Regions from separate parts of the Streptomyces sp. NPDC102467 genome, predicted to be linked through region 2. Evidence: riboswitches for the same ligand, from Rfam matches in the RefSeq annotation. Region 2 holds a riboswitch; each other region holds the start of a gene.

Region 1 (5,373 bases), on a different contig from region 2:
GAGCAGCAGGAACTCATGAGAGCAGCGGAGGAGACCACCATGACCCGACCGTCCGGCCGTTATGTCCTGCCCGAGTTCACGGAGCGCACGACCTCGGGGTACCGCACGCTCGATCCGTACTCGAAGCTCTTGGAGGAGCGCATCGTTTTCCTCGGGACGCCGATCGACGACACGTCCGCCAACGATGTGATGGCGCAGTTCATGCACCTCGAATACACGGCGCCGGACCAGGACATCTCGCTGTACATCAACTCCCCCGGCGGCTCGTTCAGCGCGATGACGGCGCTCTACGACACGATGCAGTACGTCAGTTGTGACGTGGAGACGACGTGCCTGGGGCAGGCCGCGTCCGTCGCCGCGGTGCTGCTCGCCGCCGGGGCGCCGGGCAAGCGGATGATGCTGCCCGGCGCGCGCGTGGTGCTCGACCAGCCGGCGCTGCCCGAGCCGGCACAGGGCCAGCCCACCGATCTGGAGATCCAGGCACGCGAAATGGCGCGTATGCGGGAGCAGTTGGAGGAGTTGCTCGCGCGGCACTCGGGGCGGGCGAAGGACCAGGTCGGCCTGGACATCGAGCGGGACACCGTGCTCGACGCCCACCAGGCCCTGGAGTACGGCCTGGTGGACCAGGTGCTGCGGAGCCGCAAGGCCACGCTCGGCGCACAGGGCGCGAGGTGACATGCCGGTGTTTCCACCCGAACTGCCGCCGCTGCCCGCCCTGACCCGCGCCGAGTGCGAGCTGGTGGACAGCTACCTGGCGGTGGTCGATCTGATCGCGCGGATCAACCCGGCGCGCGGCGACCACACCTACCGAGGGCTGCGGGCGGCGCAAGCGCTCGTCGGGCGGGCGTCGGCGCTGCGGGACGCCTTGGAGCTGATGCACCGGCGGGGCGAGAGCGAGGTGCACGCGCCAACCCTGACGCGGGCTCTGCGCGTCCTGGATGGCGAGAGGCGTACACAGAGAGTCACTTTGCCGCCAGAAGCGGTCAGTTGAGATCGCAGGGAGTCGCGGCTCGCGCAAACTGTCTGCGCCCGAGCCGAAACGGCCCAGATGGTGTACCACCAAATGGCCTAGACACTCATACATCATCAAGACGGTCAGAGTTGCGCTCCGGCGGTACGCGGACGCCGGAATGACACGTTCCGCCCCTGGTACGAGCGTGGTCAGGTGTCGCGGGCGCGGCCCGGAAGCAGGACTGTCCACCTGAACGGGTCAAGCGTGAGCAGCCTCACTTACCGCCGGTTCAACTCGGTTTCGGCTCCACATGTGCGTGAAGATCCCTCCGACGACAAGCCCCCGCCGCCGCGGCGGGGCGGTCCGTGCGGACGCCGAGTCCTGCCGCCGTGCGGATGCCAGGTCGACAGAAGTGCATCGGCAGGAGTGGAGGACCCAGGTACGACGGGCCACCGGCCCACCTCGACGGAGGTGGTGCCCGAGGGGCCCTTGGGGTGAAGCCGCACCATGCGGCCGGGCATCTTCGCCTGCCCGAACCCGACAGGTCACCCTTCACAGGCGGCTGACGAAGGGTTGCGCATGTCTGCGCTCAATCGTGTTCCCTCGCTGCTGGCCCGGGCCGGCACCGCGTCGGTCCTCACCCTCGCCGTCGCAGGAGCCGGACTCATGGTCCCCGGCGCCGCGTCCGAGGCGTCGGCGGCTACGGCTTCGACCAAGGCATTGAGGGTCGCGGCCTCCAAGAAGGGATCGCCGTACAGGTGGGGCGCCACGGGCCCGCACCGGTTCGACTGCTCGGGCCTGACGCTCTATTCGTTCAAGCGGGCGGGCAAGAAGCTGCCCCGCACCGCCGCGCAGCAGTACAACAAGACCCGTCATGTCTCCTCGTCCCACCGCAGGACGGGTGACCTGGTCTTCTTCCACTCGGGCCGGAGCGTCTACCACGTCGGCATCTACGCCGGGAAGGGACGGATCTGGCATTCGCCCAAGACCGGCGCGGTGGTGCGGCTGGAGAGGATCTGGACGCGGAGCGTCTGGTACGGCCGGGTGCGCTGACCCCCGCCGCACGGAGCGGCCCGTGGGGACGGGCCCGGCGCCGGGCCCGTCCCCACGCGGCCTCCCACGCGGCCCCTCACGCGGCCTCTCACGCGATCAGCGGCTCCAGAAGGAGGGCCAGGGCCAGGAGCACCAGCGCGCTCCCGGTGACGGCCTCCACGGCGCGGGCCGTGCGCGGCCTGCGCAGCCACCGGCCGAGCCGGTCCACGAGCAGGGCCACGGCCGGGAACCAGAGCAGCGCGAGCGCCACCACGATCGCCGAAAGAACGGCCGTTCGCGGAAGGGCGGGGCTGCCCGCGGGCACGAACTGCGGCAGCACGCTCAAGAACGTGATCGGCGCTTTCGGATTGAGCGTGTTGGTCAGGAAGCCCTGCCGCAGCGCGCCGCCGGCCGGGCCCCGCTCCGGGCCGGCCCCGTCGTCGGCCCGCTCCCGCAGGGGGCGCAGCGCCGACTGCAGTGTCTTCGCGCCCAGGTAGAGGACGTACGCACCCCCCGCGAGTCGCAGGGCGCCGAACAGCGTGGGTACGGCGGTGAGGACCGCGGCGAGGCCGGCGACGGCCAGCGCGGTGTGGACGAGCAGGCCGCAGGCGACTCCGAGGGCGCAGGCGACTCCGGCGCGGCGCGAGACCATGGAGTTGCGCACGACGACCGTGAAGTCCGCGCCGGGCAGGGCCACCATGCCCGCGGCGACGCCGGTGAAGGCGACCAGTTGAGCGTCCATGCACTTCAGCCTGCCCGAGCCCGGCCTTCAGCAGGTATGTGCAATATCCTGAGTCTGCCTAAAGCAACGCTTAAGGCCGGGGCCTTCGCGCGCGGGGCTCCGGTGGGATTCCGTACGGCTTCGGAGGCGGCCCATGTACGACCCGACGCGGCTCGCCGCGCTGGTGGCGGTCTCCGAGGCCGGTTCGATCACCCGGGCGGCCCAACGCCTGGGATATACCGTGCCCGCGCTCTCGCAGCAGCTCGCGAAGTTGGAGCGGGAGGCAGGGACGGCACTGCTCGTGCGGCACCACAGGGGCGCCCGGCTGACGGGTGCCGGCGAGGTGCTGGTGGAGACGGCGCGGCGGGTGCTCGACGAGATGGCGCGGGCCCGGCACGAGCTGGCGCGGCTCGCCGGCCTGTCGGGCGGGCGGCTGCGGCTCGGTACGTTCACGACGGCGGGGATGCATCTGCTGCCGCCGGCGCTGACCGCGTTCCGCAGGGCCCATCCGGATGTGGAGTTGACGGTCGCCGGGTACGAGCCACCGCTCGGGGTCGCCGCGGTGGCGGCCGGCACCGTCGATGTGGCGCTCACTCACACTTATGCGCCCTCCGAGCCCGTGGCGGTGCCCTCTTCCGTGGTCCAGGAACCCGTCCTCGTAGAGGAGTTGGTGCTGGTGACGGCTCCCGGACAGGCGCTGACGGCGGGGACGGCGGGGACGACGCGACTGCCGCCGGCCGAGCTGGCGGGGCAGGCGCTGATCAGCATGGCACCGAACCATCCGCCGCGGCAGGGCGTCGAGGCGGCGCTTGCGCGGGCCGGAGCGACACCGTCGGTGCTGGTGGAGACGCCGAGTTACGCGCTGGTGTGCGCGCTGGTAAGTGCCGGGCTCGGTGTGGCGGTGGTGCCGGAGATGGTGGCGCGGATGTCGGCGACGCCGCTCGGCGTACGGCATCTCGAACCGGGGGACCTGCGGCGGACGGTGTCGGTGGTGCACCGGGCGGACGACACGAACCCGGCGGTCGACAGCTTCCGGGCGCTCCTGCGCGGGGCGTTCGGCCGCTCTTCACACTGACGGAGCGTCAACAGGCAGCAGCGGGCGGCACGTTGTTGTCCTTTGCGGCGGCGATCCATGGCAGTGCGATCCATACGGTCTTGCCGCCCTCCGGGGTCGGCGACACCGAAAGCCGTCCGCCGCACTCCGCGGTGAGGCAGCGGATGATCACCATGCCGCGGCCGTTGTCCTGCTGGACGGCGGCGGGCAGTCGCTTGGGGTAGCGCGGGTGGCTGTCGGTGACGCCGATGCGCAGCCGCTCGTCGTGTTCGAGTTCCAGGTCGACGGTGAAGGTGGGCGACATGCCCAGGGTGTGCTGCACGGCGTTGGTCGCGAGTTCCGACACGATCAGCCGGACGGTGTCGGCCGCGTCGGTGTCCCCCGGCATGCCCCACTCCGACAGTACGTGGCTCACGTACCGGCGGGCCGCGGAGACCGAGGCGGGTTCGCTCGGCAGCGTGACGGATGCTTCCAGGTGGTCTGCCATGGCGACGTCGTCCCTTTCCCACCGGGGCCGCGCCTGTCGACTCTGGCGGTTCGCTGGCGTGCGGCCTCCGACTTCTGCTTCGCGCCAGAGTGCCACTTGGATGCCCTTCCGTGCTGCTGATCCCCCAAGATATGCATATATCTGTCGCTCGAAGCGGTGAACTCTGCGACGAGAGACCGTATTTGGGCGAGCGCACGCCGGTTCCTCTACCGTCTGATCAGGAGTCGCTTCGCACGGGCCAGGAAGGAGCCCCGGCCGGGCGACCCGAGGACGTTGAGGAGTCAACATGAAGTACGGTCCCGCGGTCCGCCGTCGCAAACTCGGTGCCGAACTGCGCGCGTTGCGCGTACAGGCCGGACTGACCAGTGGCCAGGCGGCCCGGCTGGTCGGCTGGCACCAGTCGAAGGTGAGCCGGATCGAGACAGGACGCAGTGGCGTGAAGGCAGCGGATGTGCTGCGCCTGCTCGACGCATTCGAGACGAAGAATCCGCGGCAGCGGGAGCTCGTGGTCGCATTGGCAGGTGCGGAAGATACTGGCGGACACCATTGGTGGCACGCTTATCGGGGGCTATTGCCGCCTTCCTACCGCGATTTCATCAGCCTCGAATCGCAGGCCTGCCGGATCCGGACGCTGGAGACGAGCGTGGTGCCGGGGTTGTTGCAGACGCCCGAGTACGCGCGGGCGGTGACCCGTTCGGTGCTGGCGGGGATGCCGGACCAGCACATCGAGGCGCTGGTGGAGGTGCGGCTCGCGCGTCAGGATGTGCTGCGGGCGCAGCCGCCTCTCCAGCTGAGCGCGGTGCTCGACGAAGGGGTGTTACGGCGCGAGGTGGGTGGGTCCGGCATCCTGCGACGGCAGGTGGCGCACCTGGCCGAGGCGGCACAAATGCCGCATGTCCAAATTCAGGTGCTTCCCTTCTCTGCGGGTGGCCACATCGGCCTCAGTGGCCCTTTCGTTGTGTTCTCATTTCCGAACACATCCGATCTGGATGTGGTTGTTCTCGACCATTTGACGAGTAGCCTCTACCTCGAGCGGAAAGAAGACCTCAAGGCATACACAGAGGCCTTTGACACCCTTCTCCTCCGCGCACTTTCGCCCGAGGACTCGTTGGAATTCATCGCACGGA
Region 2 (5,373 bases):
CGACGACGTCGGGCACGTGTGGCGCGGGCACGGCGACGACGGCCAGGTCGACCTGGTCGGCGGGGTCGATGTCGCGCACGCAGCGGTGGGCGGGGACACCGTCGATCTCGGTCAGGTCCTCGGGGAACGCCTTGTTCACCGCATACAGGCGGCCCGTGAAACCCGCGTCCTTGAGGTTGTCGAGAACGCTGCGGCCCACTCCTCCAGGAGTGCGCCCCACACCGATCACGGCGACGGAGCCGGGCGCGAGGAGGCGCTGCACGGAGCGGGCCTCGGCGCGCTGCTCACGGGCGCGCTGCACCGCGAGGGACGCCTCTGTGGGCTCCAGGTCGAACTCCAGCCGGACCACGCCGTCCTCGAAGCTGCGCTTCTGGGTGTACCCGGCGTCCGTGAAGACCTTGATCATCTTGGTGTTGGCGGGCAGCACCTCGGCGGCGAACCGGCGGATGCCGCGCTCACGGGCGACGGCGGCGACGTGCTCCAGAAGGGCGGATGCCACGCCCCGCCCTTGATGGGCGTCCTGGACGAGAAAGGCGACCTCGGCCTCGTCGGCGGGCGTGGAGGCGGGCCGGCCCGTCGCGTCGATCCGGTCGTAGCGGACGGTCGCGATGAACTCCCCGCCCACCGTGGCGGCGAGCCCCACACGGTCCACGTAGTCGTGATGGGTGAAGCGATGGACGTCCTTGTCGGACAGGCGCGGGTAAGGCGCGAAGAAACGGTAGTACTTCGACTCGTCCGACACCTGCTCGTAGAAACTGGTCAGGCGCTCGGCGTCCTCGGTGGTGATCGGCCTGATCCGGGCGGTGCCGCCGTCGCGCAGCACTACGTCGGCCTCCCAGTGGGCGGGGTAGGCGTGCCGGTCCGACGGGGTCTCCATGCCGCAAGAGTAGGGCCGGGCGCCGACAGTCGTACGGGTCGCGTCCCGCGCGTGTGGGAGGCAGGCTAAGGAAGGCCGGAGAACGCTGTGCGCACGGGACCCGGGTACGCGGTGAGCATGCTCGCCGGTATGTGAGAATGGTCTAGACAACTGTGAGACACCTGAAGGGCAGCATCACATGGCTGAGCGCCGCGTCAACGTCGGCTGGGCCGAGGGCCTGCACGCCCGACCCGCCTCCATCTTCGTCCGCGCGGCCACGGCGGCCGGCGTCCCCGTGACGATCGCCAAGGCCGACGGCAACCCCGTCAACGCCGCCTCCATGCTCGCGGTGCTCGGCCTGGGCGCCCAGGGTGGCGAGGAGATCGTCCTGGCCTCCGACGCCGAGGGTGCGGACGCCGCGCTCGACCGTCTGGCGAAGCTGGTCTCCGAGGGCCTCGAGGAGCTTCCCGAGACCGTCTGATCCCATCAGTGTGGCGGAGCCGCGCGATTCCCTTAAGGGGCGCGCGGCTCCGCCGTTTTCGCATTCGGGCGGCACGTTTGGACGGTGACGGGTTTGGGCGGCGCAGAGAATTCACACGCACCGACCCAGACGTTGGAATTACCCCGCACCCGTCCGACAACGATCAGGGCAGCCGAATACATTCCGCGACTCATTCATTTCACTCGATGAATAGCGCACTTCTTTGTATACGGCCCTCCTGTTAATGCTGCAGCCCCGCCGTGTTTACGGCATGTTGCGAAGTCCTCACACGATCGCCCGCGCGGGGGACGCGCAGCCGGTGGGCCGTCGAGGCTCGTTCGGTGTGCTGCGCGGCCAGGGCGCGGGCGCGCTCGGCGTCGCCGCGGGCCACCGCGTCCACGATGGCACCGTGCTCGGCCCAGGAGTCGGCCGGCCTGCCCGGGCTCTCCACGGCGTACATCCAGGCGATCTTGTGCCGGAGCTGGGTGAGCAGGGTGATCAGGCCGGGGCTGCCGGAGGCCTGCGCGAGGGTCTCGTGGAACCAGCCGCCCAGGGAGCGCAGATCCTCGTTCTGACCGCGCCTGGCCCGCTCCTGGCCCAGCCTGACCAGGCCTCGCAGGACCTTGAGGTGGGCCTCCGTGCGGCGCTGTGCGGCGCGCGCGGCGCCCAGCGGTTCGAGCATCATGCGGATCTCCAGGAGGTCGGCGGCCTCCTGCGCGGTGGGCTCGGCCACGCACGCGCCCGCGTGTCGCCGGGTGACGACGAAGCCCTCGGCCTCCAGAGTGCGCAGCGCCTCGCGGACCGGCACACGCGATACTCCGTAACGCCGCGCGAGCAGTTCCTCGGTGAGCCTGCCGCCGCGCTCGTAGACGCCCGTGACGATGTCGTCGCGGATCGCTGTGCATACCGAGTGCGCGGGAATGCGCATGACCCGACCTCCGTCTTGATCCCCGCGGAAACGCGATCGATCGACGCTTGTGCAAGCGCGATGGGGATCCATTGGGCGCGCTTTCCCGGTGACTCTATTCCACCGTCCGTGAATTTCCGACGGGAGGTCGGAATCCAGGGATATTTTTTGGCCAGGAACGTCCTGTGTACGCGAAAGCCCCGGCTCGATGAGCCGGGGCTTTCGCGTGGTGTCGCGAAGACGTCAGACGTTCACGCCGTGCGAGCGCAGGTACGCGACGGGGTCCATGTCCGATCCGTACTCGGCGGTCGTACGGGCCTCGAAGTGAAGGTGGGGGCCTGTGGCGTTGCCGGTGGCACCGGAGAGGCCGATCTGCTGGCCGGGAGTGACGGCCTGGCCGACGGAGACGCCGATGGACGACAGGTGACCGTACTGGGTGTACGTGCCGTCGTTCATCTTGATCACGATGTTGTTGCCGTACGCGCCGCCCCAGCCGGCCTCGACGACGGTGCCGGAGCCGACGGCGTGCACCGAAGTGCCGCTCGCCGCGTGGAAGTCGATGCCGGTGTGACTGCCGGAGGACCACAGGCCACTGCTCGCCTTGTAGGCGGTGGAGACGTAGGAGCCGGAGACCGGAGCCACGAAGGTGTTGAGGCGCTTGCGCTCGGCCTCACGGGCGGCGCGCTCCTTGGCCTCGCGCTCCTTTTTGGCCTTCGCCTCGGCCTCGCGCTTGGCCTCCTCGGCCTTCTTCTTGGCCTCGGCTTCGGCCTTCGCCTTGGCGGCCGCCTCGTCGGCGGCCTTCTTCTGCGCGGAGGCCTGCGCGTCGATCTGCGCGGCCAGGGAGTCGCCGATGGCGATGGCCTGCGTGAGGCCGTTCTGGTCGGGGGCCGCGTCGTCGGCGGCGAGCGCGGGGGCGGCGAGGCCTCCGACGACACCGGTCGCGGTGAGCGCTGCGACACCGGCGACCTGCGCGGTGGTACGCGTGAGACGGCTCGGACGACGGTGCTTCCCGGTGGCACGGGTGAACGCCATGTAGTGGCTGATCCTTTCCTTCCCTCTCGCCTACCGGGTTAGCTGACGGGTTCGGAGCAGGAAGGTCTCCTACGGGCCCCCTCCCCGTACGGGAAGAGCGTCCGATTCACCCCAGGGACTGCGATGGGTCCCCGGCTCCCCTGGCTCGCGCCGTGGGGGACTCGGCGATGACTGTCCGGTGTCGCGGGCGCGACGCGTGTCTGGCGAACAGCCGGACCGACGCTAAGCGGAACATCTTTTAAGTAACAAACGGATTCCAGGTTTTGTAGTGCACGCCACAGGGCAGACAGGCAACCTCCGCCCCAATTCGGGCATAAGTGATCCATGGTTGATCGCGGACGAACCCGCGCGACGACAGGAAGCCCCGGCGGCCGTTGCGGCCACCGGGGCTTCGTGCGACGTACGGGGGTGCGGTCAGCCCGTGACCACGCTCACCTCGCCGATGCCGAGGGCCTTGACCGGCTCCTCGATCTGCGCGGCGTCGCCCACCAGGATCGTCACCAGACGGTCCGCCGGGAAGGCGCTCACGACGGCCGCAGTGGCCTCCACGGTGCCCGTCTCGGCGAGTTGGCGGTACAGCCGGGCCTGGAAGTCGTCGGGCAGCTGCTGCTCGACCTGGTCGGCGAGGGTGCCCGCGACGGCCGCGGCGGTCTCGAACTTGAGCGGGGCCACACCCACCAAGTTCTGCACCGCGGTGTCCCGTTCGGCATCCGTGAGGCCCTCGGCCGCCAGCGTGCGCAGGACCTTCCAGAGGTCGTCGAGCGCGGGCCCGGTGTTCGGGGTGTCGACGGAGCCGCTGATGGCGAGCATCGCCGCGCCCGTCCCGTCGGGCGCGGAGCGCAGCACCTGGGCGAAGGACCGCACACCGTAGGTGTAGCCCTTCTCCTCGCGCAGGACACGGTCCAGGCGCGAGGTCAGCGTGCCGCCGAGGCAGTACGTGCCGAGGATCTGCGCGGCCCACACACGGTCGTGCTTGTCAGGTCCGATCCGGCCGATGAGCAGCTGTGTCTGCACCGCTCCCGGGCGGTCCACGATGACGACCCGGCCGGTGTCGTCGGCGGTGACCGGCGGGAGGGGGCGAGGCTCCGTCGTGTCGCCCGTCCAGGCACCGAGTGTGTCCGCGAGAAGTGTGTCGAGGTCGGTGTCCGTCAGGTCGCCCACCACGACGACCGTCGCGGTGGCGGGGCGTACGTGCTTCTCGTAGAAGGCGCGCACGGCCGCCGCGTCGATGGCGGTGACGGTCTCCTCGCTGCCCTGGCGCGGGCGCGACATACGCGCGTCGGCCGGGAAGAGCTGCCTGGAGAGCTCCTTGGCGGCGCGGCGGGCCGGGTTGGCGCTCTCGTGCGGGATCTCGTCCAGCCGATTACGGACCAGGCGCTCGATCTCACTGTCCGCGAAGGCGGGCGCCCGCAGGGCGTCGGCCAGCAGGGCCAGGCCCTTCGGGAGGCGCGAGACGGGCACCTCCAAGGAGACCCGGACACCGGGGTGGTCGGCGTGCGCGTCCAACGTGGCGCCGCACCGCTCCAGTTCGGCCGCGAACTCCTCCGCGGAGTGCTTGTCGGTGCCTTCGTTGAAGGCACGCGCCATGATCGTGGCCACGCCGTCGAGGCCCGCGGGCTCGGCGTCCAGCGGCGCGTCCAGGTTGATCTCGACGGCGACGACCTGCTGGCCGGGACGGTGGCAGCGCAGCACGGTCAGGCCGTTGGCGAGCTCGCCGCGCTGCGGAGCGGGGAACGCCCACGGCTTGGCCACACCCGCCTGGGGCTGGGAATGGAAGTCCATGGTCGCGAGCTGTTCGGTCACCGGCCCGCCTCCTCGTCGCTCTCGGCGCTCTCGGCGCCCTCGTCATCGGGGTCAGCGGGGGCCGTCGGCTCGTACACGAGGACCGCGCGGTTGTCGGGGCGCAGGCGGGCCTTGGCGACCTCCTGGACCTCCTCAGCGGTCACGGCGAGGACGCGCTGGACGGCGGTGAGGGCGAGCTGCGGATCGCCGAACAGCACGGCGTACCGGCACAGTTCGTCGGCGCGGCCCGCCACGGTGCCGAGCCGGTCCAGCCACTCGCGCTCCAACTGGGCCTGGGCGCGCTCCATCTCCTCC
Region 3 (5,373 bases), on a different contig from region 2:
GGCTTCCTCACGCAGATGTCGGCGATCGGGCGGGGCACCGCCCGTTTCAACAAGGCCATGCTGCACGGCGCGCTGACGATGCTGGTGACCGGCGTCGCCCTGGTTGGCCTGAATCAGGCCGACGACAACACCGTGAACAACATCAAGATCGGTGTGAAGCTGGCGATCCTGATCGTCATCCTCGGCATCGTGTACGTGAAGCGCGACGAGGAGAAGGCGGAGAAGGGCTTGTTCGCGGCGGTCGGTGGCCTGACCGTGGCCAACATCTTCATCGCCGTTCTCTGGACCTGACCCGTTCTCTGGACCTGCCCCGTTCTCCGGACCTGACCCGTTTACCGGACCTGCCCCGTGCTCGTGCTGAGGACCTGACCCGTTCCGTGGACGTGACCGCCCCCACGGCGGTGCCGAGCCAGACGGCCACCGCGATCCACAGCAGCACCTGCCCCGGCCCCTTGAGCCAGGACGCCTCGACGGCGGTGGCCACCGACAGCATCGCCACCGCCGTCATCCCCATCGGGAACACCGTCGACCAGCGCCGCACGTCGTACGTGAACCGCGGCCGAAGCACCTCCGCCACCGCGAGCACCACGTACCAGGCCACATCCAGCGCGAGCAGCACCCCGCACATGCCGCGCAGCACCCCGGTGACGTCGGAGTTCCAGAGGTCACCGGCCCGCCCCGCGAGCACCAGCTTCGCCGCGGCGAGCGCCGAGATGGCGAGCGCCCCGCCCGCGACCCAGTGGTCCCCGGCCCCCGTGAACACCTGCCGGAGATCGAAGCGGGTGAACGCGGCGACGTACATCACGATCCCGAACCAGAACACCACCACCGCCGCGTAGCCGAGCCACTCCACGCCCAGGCCCGCCGACAGCGTCGCCCCGAGCACGGCGAGACCCTGCGTGGCCACGCAGGCGAGGAAGACGGCCCCCGGCATCCGTGGCGTCCAGTGCCGTACGACGACGAGGAGCAGCCCGGGCCAGGCCAGTACGGCGATCACCAGCAGCGTCTCGGAGAGCCCCTGCCAGTCCAGGAGGGAGAACCGGGTGCCGAGCACGCACGTCGCCGCGACGGCGGTCAGCGCGGGCGGGGAGTCCGCCTCGTGCCGCCAGCGGCTGCGGTCCCGTAGGAGACGGAGCGCGAAGTCGGCCGCCAGAAGCACCCAGAGCGCCGCGGCGAGCACCAGGAGGATGCCGGACAGGACGGCGTACCCGGTCAGGTGAAGGCCGACCGAGACGATGCCGGTCGCCATGACAGCGGCGCCGGCGGCGGGCGGGAGCTGGGACCAGAAGGGCCGCGGGATCACGTTCGGGCGGTGCTGCACCGCCCGAACGTAACCGCGGCCGAGGTCAGGCGGGGCGCACCACGCTGTGGATCGACCCGGTGCCGTCGTAGTAGATGGACTCCTCGCGGACGTACGCGCCCGGCTTCGGCGCGTGGATCATCATGCCGTCGCCGAGGTAGAGGCCGACGTGGCTGATGTCGTCGTAGAAGAACACCAGGTCACCGGGTTGGATGTCGGAGAGGGAGACCGTCCTGCCGACCTCCACCTGGTCCCACGTGGTGCGCGGCAGCGAGATGCCGGCGGCCTTCCACGCGGCCTGGGTGAGGCCTGAGCAGTCGTACGAGTCCGGGCCGGTGGCGCCCCACACGTACGGCTTGCCCTCCTGGGTCTTGGCGAACGCGAGCGCCTTCGCCGCCTTGGCCGCGTAGCCGGACGAGGTGCCGGTCGACGGGTCAGACAAACCGGAACCGGCACCGGAGCCGGAACCCGAGCCGCCCTCCTGCTGCGCCGCGTCCTCGGCCGCCTGCCGCTTCTTCTTCTCCTCGGCCTTCTGCTTCTGCGCGAGTTCCGCGGCCTTCTTGCGGGCCGCCTTTTCCTTCTTCTTCTCGATCGCCGCGAGCCGCTGCTTCTCCTCGGCGGTCAGCTTGGACAGCAGCACGCGCGCGTCGGAGAGCTTTGTCTGCACGCTGTGCTTCGAGGTCTTCAGGTCGGTCTGCGACGAGGTGAGCTGCTGGAGGTTCTCCTGCGCCTCCGTGCGCTTCTTCGCCGTCGTGCGCTGCTGCTCCTGGTAGTCGTCGACCGCCTTCTTCTGGCTGGCCGTCATCCTGCTCATCAGCCGGTTCTGCGCGAAGTAGTCCTCGGGGTCGTCCGCGAGGAACATCGTCGCCGTGTCGCTGATCCCGCCCGAGCGGTACTGCTGTGCGGCGAACCGGCCCAGCTCCTGGCGGGCCGTGTTCATCTTCTCGGTGCGCTGCGCGATGTCGTCGAGGAGCTTGTCGACCTGCTTCTTCTTGCTGTCGGTCTGCTCCTTGGCGGAGTTGTACTTCTGTGTGGCGGTCTCGGCCTGCCGGTACAGGCTGTCGACCTTCTTCTGCACCTCTTGGAGGCTCGGCTTGGTCGGCTGCGCGGGAGCGGCCTGCGCCGTCTGCGAGAGCAGCGCCACGGAAGTGAGGGCGGCGGTCGTGATCCCGACCGCGGGGGTCGTGCGAAGGCCGCCGGACATCCGGGAGCGGCTGCGCGGCTTGCGGTGCGACGCCAAGGAGGCGACTCCTTCCGTGGTCCGCCTACCGAGTTAGCTGTCGGGTTCGGGCCTACGGAAGGCTGCCCTACGGTCGACTGCCCGGCGCTGCCGGGCCGTTGAGCCGATTCACCCCAAGGTCGGTTGGGTCCCCGGTTCCCTGCCTCACGGCGTACGGGACTCGGCGGGGGCTGCCCGCTCGCCGCGTTGTTCGCGTCGGGGGGACGGACTGCCCGCGCAGCACCGTAGCCAACTCGTGTTGCTGCTGTGAAGGTTGATGTTCGATATGCCCGATACATTTTCGTGACCTCGGCGACACCGGGAGGTCGGAGGCCTGCCCGGTCGCGGATAGTCATGGCCTGGTCGCGGAACGTGGCGCGAAGTCCATATACGGGCGGTGTCGTGAAGGTGGGAGCCGGGTGTCAGTGGGGCGGCCTAGACTCGTAAGGCGATGAGCAGCCTCTTTGACGACAGCTTCCTGGCAGGCCTCCAGAACCGGACCGAGGAGCCCCCGCCGCCCGACAGCGAGCACGAAGGACCGGAGCCGGAGCCGATCCCGGACGATCTGTTCGGCGGGAAGTTCGACGTGCCCCCGGCCAGGGACGCGTACTACCGCGACGGCGCCCCGCGCCCGGCCCTCGACCCGGCAGCGCTCCTGGACGGGCTGAACGAGAACCAGCGGGCGGCCGTCGTGCACGGTGGCGCCCCGCTGCTCATCGTCGCGGGCGCCGGCTCCGGCAAGACCCGCGTCCTTACCCACCGCATCGCCTACCTGCTGGCCGAGCGCGGTGTGCACCCCGGCCAGATCCTCGCGATCACCTTCACGAACAAGGCCGCGGGCGAGATGAAGGAGCGCGTCGAGTCCCTCGTCGGACCGCGCGCGAACGCGATGTGGGTCTCCACCTTCCACAGCGCCTGCGTGCGCATCCTGCGGCGCGAGAGCAAGAAGCTCGGCTTCACCTCTTCCTTCTCGATCTACGATGCCGCCGACAGCAAGCGGCTCATGGCCCTGGTCTGCCGCGACCTGGACCTCGACCCGAAGAAGTTCCCGCCGAAGTCCTTCAGCGCCAAGATCTCGAACCTGAAGAACGAGCTGATCGACGAGGAGGACTTCGCGGCGACGGCGGCCGACGGCTTCGAGAAGTCCGTCGCCCAGGCCTATGCGATGTACCAGTCGCGGCTCAGGGAGGCCAACGCCCTCGACTTCGACGACCTGATCATGACGACGGTGAACCTGCTGCGCGCGTTCCCCGACGTCGCCGATCACTACCGCCGCCGCTTCCGGCACGTCCTGGTCGACGAATACCAGGACACGAACCACGCGCAGTACGCGCTGGTGCGCGAGCTCGTCGGACCGGCCCAGGACGCCGAGGGCAACGACGCGGACCCGGCCGAGCTGTGCGTCGTGGGCGACGCCGACCAGTCCATCTACGCGTTCCGTGGCGCCACGATCCGTAACATCCTCCAGTTCGAGGAGGACTACACGGACGCGACGACGATCCTCCTGGAGCAGAACTACCGCTCCACGCAGACGATCCTGACCGCGGCCAACGCGGTCATCGAGCGCAACGAGTCGCGCCGCCCGAAGAACCTGTGGACGAACGCGGGCGCGGGCGCCCAGATCACCGGCTACGTCGCGGACACCGAGCACGACGAGGCCCAGTTCGTCGCCGAGGAGATCGACCGGCTCACGGACGCGGGCGACGCGAAGTCCGGCGACGTCGCCGTCTTCTACCGGACGAACGCGCAGTCCCGTGTCTTCGAAGAGATCTTCATCCGCGTCGGCCTGCCCTACAAGGTCGTCGGCGGCGTCCGCTTCTACGAGCGCAAGGAGGTCAGGGATGTCCTCGCCTACCTGCGGGTGCTGTCGAACCCCGAGGACTCCGTCCCCCTGCGCCGCATCCTGAACGTGCCCAAGCGCGGCATCGGCGACCGCGCCGAGGCCATGATCGACGCCCTCTCCCAGCGCGAGAAGATCTCCTTCCCGCAGGCGCTTCGCCGGGTCGACGAGGCCTACGGGATGGCGGCCCGCTCGACGAACGCGGTGCGGCGGTTCAACACCCTCATGGAGGACCTGCGGACCATCGTGGAGTCGGGCGCCGGCCCGGCCACGGTCCTGGAGGCCGTCCTGGAGCGCACCGGGTACCTCGCGGAATTGCAGTCCTCGACGGATCCGCAGGACGAGACCCGTATCGAGAACTTGCAGGAACTCGCCGCCGTCGCGCTGGAGTTCGAGCAGGAGTCGGCGAAGGCACTGGCCGAGTCCGATTCCGAGTCCGAGCCCGACTCCGATTCCGAGAATGAGATGGGGAATCAGGGTGAGGGTGAAGCGACCCGTGGTGATCTCTCCGCCTTCCTGGAGCGTGTCGCGCTCGTCGCCGACTCCGACCAGATCCCCGACGAGGAGGACGACGGCAGCGGCGTCATCACCCTGATGACCCTGCACACCGCCAAGGGCCTCGAATTCCCTGTGGTCTTCCTGACCGGCATGGAGGACGGCGTCTTCCCGCACATGCGGTCCCTGGGACAGACCAAGGAGCTGGAGGAGGAGCGGCGCCTCGCGTACGTCGGCATCACGCGCGCGCGGGAGCGGCTGTATCTGACGCGGTCCTCCATGCGCAGCGCCTGGGGACAGCCCTCGTACAACCCGCCGTCCCGCTTCCTGGAGGAGATCCCGGAGGCGCATCTGGAGTGGAAGCGCAAGGGCGGCTCCGCACCGGCGCCTTCGACCAAGGGCATCGGCGGCGGAATCGCCGCATCCCTGTCGTCGTCCCGCTCCCGCACGACCCCCGCGTTCGCCACGCGCCGCGCCAACGAGAAGCCGGTGGTCGCCGTGGCTGTCGGCGACCGCGTC
Region 4 (5,373 bases), on a different contig from region 2:
GGCCCGACACCGAAGTGGCGCTCAGCCATCTCCGGGGACGCCTCGGGATGGAGCTTCCGGAGACCGAGAAACTCACCCGGCAGCAGCGGCCCGAGGGCACGGACGATTTGTTCGTGGCATGGGAAACGCTCACGCACGCGCAGGCCGCATAGCGGCCGCCGCCGTGGCCGCGGGGAGCGATTGGCTTTCACCGTCCCGGATGGCGTAGTGTTGCATTCATCGCCGCGGGGTGGAGCAGCTCGGTAGCTCGCTGGGCTCATAACCCAGAGGTCGCAGGTTCAAATCCTGTCCCCGCTACTGAAGGCAGAGGCCGGAATCTTTCGAGATTCCGGCCTCTGCCTGTTTGCGGGCCTCGGTGGCTTTACGGGATTGACCCGGACGGAGCAGTAATGCTCGCCCCCGGCCCGCCTTCCGGGAACCCTTGGTGAGACGCCGGGTATCGGCCGCGGACGTGGCGGGAGACAAGTGGTGGGGCAGCGAGGAGGGCGGCACGGACTCGGGGCGGATTCCGTCGCCACGCGTGCCTTTCTCCGCGTGCTGCCCCTGCTGCTGATCGTCGGCGGTGCGGTCTACGAGTACTGCACGCCGTCCGGGTTCGCAGGGTCTCCCCTGTTCAGCGCGGCGCCCCTGGTCGTCGCCCCGTTCTTCTCGCTGGGCAGCACGATCATGGCCGGGGCCGTCTCGATCGGCGCCATCGTCGCCGTACACCTCAGATACTCGTTCCACTCCGACGTCTACACCGAGATGGCCACCGTGGCCACGGTGTGCGTCCTGGCCTGCTTCATCAACCGGATCGTGCGCCGCGGCGACGAGCAACTCGCCTCGGCGTGGCAGATCGCGGAGGCGGCCCAGCTCGCGGTGTTGCCGGAGCCGGCCGGGCGGATCGGCGGCCTGGCCATCGCGGCCCGGTACGAGGCGGCGCAGGCCGACGCGTTCATCGGCGGCGACCTGTACGCGGTGCAGGACACTCCGCACGGCGTGCGGCTCGTGGTCGGGGACGTACGCGGGAAGGGCATGGGTGCGGTCGCCGCCGTGGCCGTCGTCATCGGCGCGTTCCGTGAGGCCGCCGAGCAGGAGGGCAGCCTGGAGGCGGTCGCCCAGCGCCTGGAGCGGGCGCTGGCCCGGGAGGGCGGCCGGCGCCGCGGCATCGACGACTTCGAGGGCTTCACCACCGCGGTGCTCGCCGAGATCCCGCACGGCGGCGACGTCCTGCGCATCCTGAACCGCGGGCATCCCGAGCCGATCGTGGTGCTCGGCGACGGCACGGTCCAGGTGATCGAGCCCGCCGAGGCGGCGCTGCCGCTCGGCCTGGGCGAGCTCGGCTCCTGGCCGGACCGGGCCACCGAGGCCGGCTTCCCGCCCGCGGCGACGCTGCTGCTCTTCACCGACGGGCTCTCCGAGGCGCGGAACGCGAGGGGCGTCTTCTACGACCCCGCGGCCCGGCTCGCCGGCCGCGTCTTCCCTGGGCCGGGGGAGCTTCTCGCGACGCTGGCCGAAGAGGTACGCCTGCACACCGGGGGCGGCGCCAGTGACGACATGGCGCTGCTCGCCGTACGGCGTCCTTGATCGATGTCACGAGGGGTGACCGCACGACACCACTGCGCATAACAATTGACACTACGTCAGAAACTGACGGGTTTGGGATGCGCCGGAACCGGCGGTCAACTCGCCCGATTGCGCCCGCTCGTGCCCCGTTAAGTCCAGGCCGTGAACGTGAACGATCAATGGGAACGGCTTGGAATTACTGTCGGCTGTCTATTAACGTTCGATAACGCAGCGCGGTCGTCCCAGCCGTCACTAGCGACGGCTCCGTGCGCACACGCTTAATCCCGAAAGGGAGCCGGGGAACCACCAACTTGGGGTGAATCAGGCATCGTTCCGTCGCTTTTCGGGCGCCGGACGTGCTCGTAGGAGACCTTCCTGCTCCGAACCCGTCAGCTAACCCGGTAGGCGAGAAGGAAGGAAAGGAGAGCGCCCCCGTGGCGTCGAACCGCCCTGCCCCCGAGTTCTCCGGATTCTCCGCCGACCCCGCCGATGGCGGGTTCGGTGTCGAGCAGGAGACCTGGGAGGAGTGGAATCCCACCGAGGAGTCCGTCCGTCCCGTCCGCGGCAAACACCGCGTAGCCCGGCAGCGCGGCGGCCTCGCGCGCAGCTCCACGGTCCTCGGTGTCGGCGTGATCGCCGCCGTCGGCGCGGGCGGCATCGCCAGCGCGCAGGGCGGCAAGCCCGCCGTCCACATCTCCATGCCCGACCTCTCGGCGGTCAAGGACTCGCTGCCCGAGGCGAAGTCGCTGCCCGGCGTGGGTGCGCTCATATCCGACGGCTCCGACTCCTCGTCCGGCGCCGCCTCGGCCACCCCGCTCACCACGGTGGGCAACGGGCAGTCGGACGCGGGCGAGACGCTGCGCGCCCGCATCATGCAGCAGGCCGAGACCCAGCAGAACGCCGCCGACGCCACGGCGCAGGCCGCGGTTCAGAAGGCCGCCGCCGAGCAGGCCGCCGAGGAAGCGTCGGCGAAGCAGGAGAAGGCCGAGGCCAAGGCCGCCGCCGACAAGAAGAAGGCGGCGGAGGAGGCCAAGAAGAAGGCCGAGGCCGAGCGCCTCGCCAAGCTGGCCAAGAGCTTCAAGCTCCCCGTCGCCTCGTACACCATCACCGGCACCTTCGGGCAGCCCGGATCCATGTGGTCCTCCGGCTACCACACGGGCCTCGACTTCGCGGCTTCCACGGGTACGCCGATCTACGCCGTCCACAGCGGCACCGTCACCGAGGCCGGCTGGGCGGGCGCGTACGGCTACCGCACGATCATCACCCTCGACGACGGCACCGAGCTGTGGTTCTGCCACCAGTCCTCGCTCAACGTCAGCGCCGGACAGAAGGTCTCCACCGGCGACGTCATCGGCCGCGTCGGCGCCACCGGCAATGTCACCGGGCCCCACCTCCACCTGGAGGTCCACCCCGGCGGGGACGCCACCGGCATCGACCCGGCGGTGTGGCTGCGCGGCAAGGGCCTCACTCCCTGAGCCCTGTCCGCCCCTGCGGAACACGGGTACGGAACACGGGTACGGAACACCGTGTCCGGAATACCAGGTTCCGTAGGGGCGTTGAAGTCGGGCATGACTTCTTCTCCCGCACTGCGCAAGCTCGGCTCCTCCGACCTGGAGGTCTTCCCGCTCTCCCTCGGCGGGAACGTGTTCGGCTGGACCGCCGACGAGGCCGCCTCCTTCGCGGTGCTCGACGCCTACACCGCCGGGGGCGGCAACTTCATCGACACGGCGGACTCGTACTCGGCCTGGATCGAGGGGAACAAGGGCGGTGAGTCGGAGACCGTCATCGGCAAGTGGGTCAAGGCCCGCGGCAACCGCGACGACGTCGTCATCGCCACCAAGGTCGCCCGCCACCCCGACTTCAAGGGCCTGCGCGGCGCCAACATCAAGGCCGCAGCCGACGCCTCCCTCACGCGCCTGGGCACCGATTACATCGACCTGTACTACACGCACTTCGACGACGACGAGACGATCCCCGTCGAGGAGATCATCGGCGCGCTCGACGAGCTCGTGAAGGCGGGCAAGGTGCGCAACATCGCCGCGTCGAACATCTCGCCCGAGCGCCTCCAGGAGTCCCTCGACTTCTCCGACCGCGAGGGCCTCGCCCGGTACGTCGCGATCCAGCCCCACTACAACCTCGTCTCACGCGACACGTACGAGGGCGCCCGGCAGGACATCGCCTCCCGCGCCGGGCTCGCCGCCGTCCCGTACTACGCGCTGGCCGCCGGCTTCCTGACCGGCAAGTACCGGCCCGGCGTCACGGTCGACAGCGCGCGGGCCGGAGGCGCGGCCAAGCACCTGGAGACCGAGCGCGGCCGACAGGTGCTGACCGCCCTCGACGAGATCGCGGGGGCCCGCGGCGCCGAGATCGCCACGGTCGCCCTGGCCTGGCTCGCCGCGCAGCCCACCGTGGCGGCGCCGATCGCGTCCGCGCGCACGGTCGAGCAGCTGCCCGCGCTGCTCGCGGTCGCGGACCTGGAGCTCACGGACGCGGAGCTCGGCCGCCTCACGACGGCCTCCGCCTGACGTCTTGGAAGGGCCTCAGTAGCGGTACGGGTTGTACGCGGGTCCCTGCGGCATCGGTCCCGCGTACACCGGCGGCCGCCACATCGGGGCCGCGACCTGGGAGGCGTAGGCGAGCGCGGACCGCGCGTAGCCGCGCCGCTCCCACAGCGCGTCGAGCAACTCCCGCTCCCGTACGACGAAATCGGCGCCGGCCCGGCCCTTGTGGCCGCGGCGCCTGAGCAGCGCGAGCGACGTCGCGTACCGCTCGTACTCGGCGACCGCCGTCTCCGCCTCCTTGCCTCCGTAGTACGCGGCGTACTCCCGGGCCAGGCGGCGGGCCTTGAGCGAGCCGAGGGCGAACGGCTCGGGCGGCGCGAGCCAGCCCGCGGCGACATAGGCGGGCAGTTCATCTCTCACTGTGCGCAGCTCGCGGTGGCGTACGTACACCGCGAGCCAGGTGACGAGGCCGAACACCGGCACCATGAACGCCGCGTACACCGCGAAGAACCCGTACTCGCCGAAGGACGACGAGCCGTTCCAGAACGCGTGCATGCCCATCGCGGCGAGCAGCCCGGCGAGCGGCAGGAGCACGCGGCGGACCCGGCCGCGGTCGGGCGCCATGACCGCGGCGATCCCGAAACCGATGCCGGTGAGCACCGTGAACAGCGGGTGCGCGAACGGCGACATCACGATGCGCACGAAGAACGTCGCCGCCGTCACCGAGGTCAGGCCGGGGCCCGTGCCGGTCAGCTGGTCGGTGCCGAACGCGTTGCCCAGATACAGGATGTTCTCGGTGAACGCGAAGCCGGTCGCGGTGACCCCGGCGATCACCACGCCGTCGACGATGCCGGTGAAGTCCCGTCTGCGGAACAGGAAGACGAGCAGCACGGCCGCGGCCTTCGCGGACTCCTCCACGACGGGGGCTATGACGGTGGCGCCGAGAGTGTCGGCGCCGGTCGGGTCGGCGGTGGCGGTCTCGATCCAGCGGGTCGCGAAACTGTTCGCGACGATCGCTATCAGGGCCGCCGCGCAGGCGCCCCAGGCGAAGGCGAAGAGCAGGTTCCGCCAGGGCCCGGGCCGCACCCGGTCCAGCCAGCGGAACGCGGATATCAGCAGCGGCACGGGCAGCACGGCCAGGCCGAGCCCGACCAGGAAACCCTCCGTGCCGGTCTGCTCCCGCACCAGCGCCGCGATGACCGCGCCGGACAGCGCGAGCAGCGTGGCGAGACCAGCGGCCCGCACACCTTTCCGTTCCCACCAGCGGGGATGCGGAACCGCGCCGGCCGGCCGGGTGCCGGGGGCGGGGTCCTGGTGAGGCGGGCAG

The links. A riboswitch is a leader RNA that binds a small molecule or an ion and turns the genes downstream of it on or off. The one in region 2 is predicted to bind cyclic di-AMP.
Region 1: it holds a riboswitch for cyclic di-AMP, as region 2 does, so the genes downstream of both, ACIREE_RS11650 (C40 family peptidase) here and ACIREE_RS20890 (M23 family metallopeptidase) in region 2, are expected to answer to the same signal.
Region 3: it holds a riboswitch for cyclic di-AMP, as region 2 does, so the genes downstream of both, ACIREE_RS00195 (NlpC/P60 family protein) here and ACIREE_RS20890 (M23 family metallopeptidase) in region 2, are expected to answer to the same signal.
Region 4: it holds a riboswitch for cyclic di-AMP, as region 2 does, so the genes downstream of both, ACIREE_RS17685 (M23 family metallopeptidase) here and ACIREE_RS20890 (M23 family metallopeptidase) in region 2, are expected to answer to the same signal.

The regions. Positions count from the first base shown of each region.
Region 1 covers NZ_JBIWKA010000005.1:126,631-132,003, reverse strand. The annotation lists gene ACIREE_RS11660 (ATP-dependent Clp protease proteolytic subunit) at 40-675, shown strand; gene ACIREE_RS11655 (hypothetical protein) at 683-991, shown strand; cyclic di-AMP (ydaO/yuaA leader) riboswitch at 1,397-1,528, shown strand; gene ACIREE_RS11650 (C40 family peptidase) at 1,532-2,005, shown strand; gene ACIREE_RS11645 (LysE family translocator) at 2,094-2,726, opposite strand; gene ACIREE_RS11640 (LysR family transcriptional regulator) at 2,860-3,780, shown strand; gene ACIREE_RS11635 (ATP-binding protein) at 3,788-4,246, opposite strand; gene ACIREE_RS11630 (helix-turn-helix domain-containing protein) at 4,533-5,373, shown strand, end outside.
Region 2 covers NZ_JBIWKA010000009.1:296,391-301,763, forward strand. The annotation lists gene ACIREE_RS20875 (GNAT family N-acetyltransferase) at 1-877, opposite strand, end outside; gene ACIREE_RS20880 (HPr family phosphocarrier protein) at 1,056-1,337, shown strand; gene ACIREE_RS20885 (GntR family transcriptional regulator) at 1,579-2,265, opposite strand; gene ACIREE_RS20890 (M23 family metallopeptidase) at 2,488-3,276, opposite strand; cyclic di-AMP (ydaO/yuaA leader) riboswitch at 3,289-3,453, opposite strand; gene ACIREE_RS20895 (M16 family metallopeptidase) at 3,691-5,058, opposite strand; gene ACIREE_RS20900 (M16 family metallopeptidase) at 5,076-5,373, opposite strand, start outside.
Region 3 covers NZ_JBIWKA010000001.1:46,343-51,715, forward strand. The annotation lists gene ACIREE_RS00185 (hypothetical protein) at 1-291, shown strand, start outside; gene ACIREE_RS00190 (tellurite resistance/C4-dicarboxylate transporter family protein) at 269-1,321, opposite strand; gene ACIREE_RS00195 (NlpC/P60 family protein) at 1,347-2,540, opposite strand; cyclic di-AMP (ydaO/yuaA leader) riboswitch at 2,547-2,716, opposite strand; gene pcrA (DNA helicase PcrA) at 2,971-5,373, shown strand, end outside.
Region 4 covers NZ_JBIWKA010000008.1:19,443-24,815, reverse strand. The annotation lists gene ACIREE_RS17700 (alginate lyase family protein) at 1-152, shown strand, start outside; tRNA gene ACIREE_RS17695 (tRNA-Met) at 224-297, shown strand; gene ACIREE_RS17690 (PP2C family protein-serine/threonine phosphatase) at 466-1,566, shown strand; cyclic di-AMP (ydaO/yuaA leader) riboswitch at 1,811-1,968, shown strand; gene ACIREE_RS17685 (M23 family metallopeptidase) at 1,980-3,020, shown strand; gene ACIREE_RS17680 (aldo/keto reductase) at 3,114-4,070, shown strand; gene ACIREE_RS17675 (PrsW family intramembrane metalloprotease) at 4,086-5,373, opposite strand, start outside.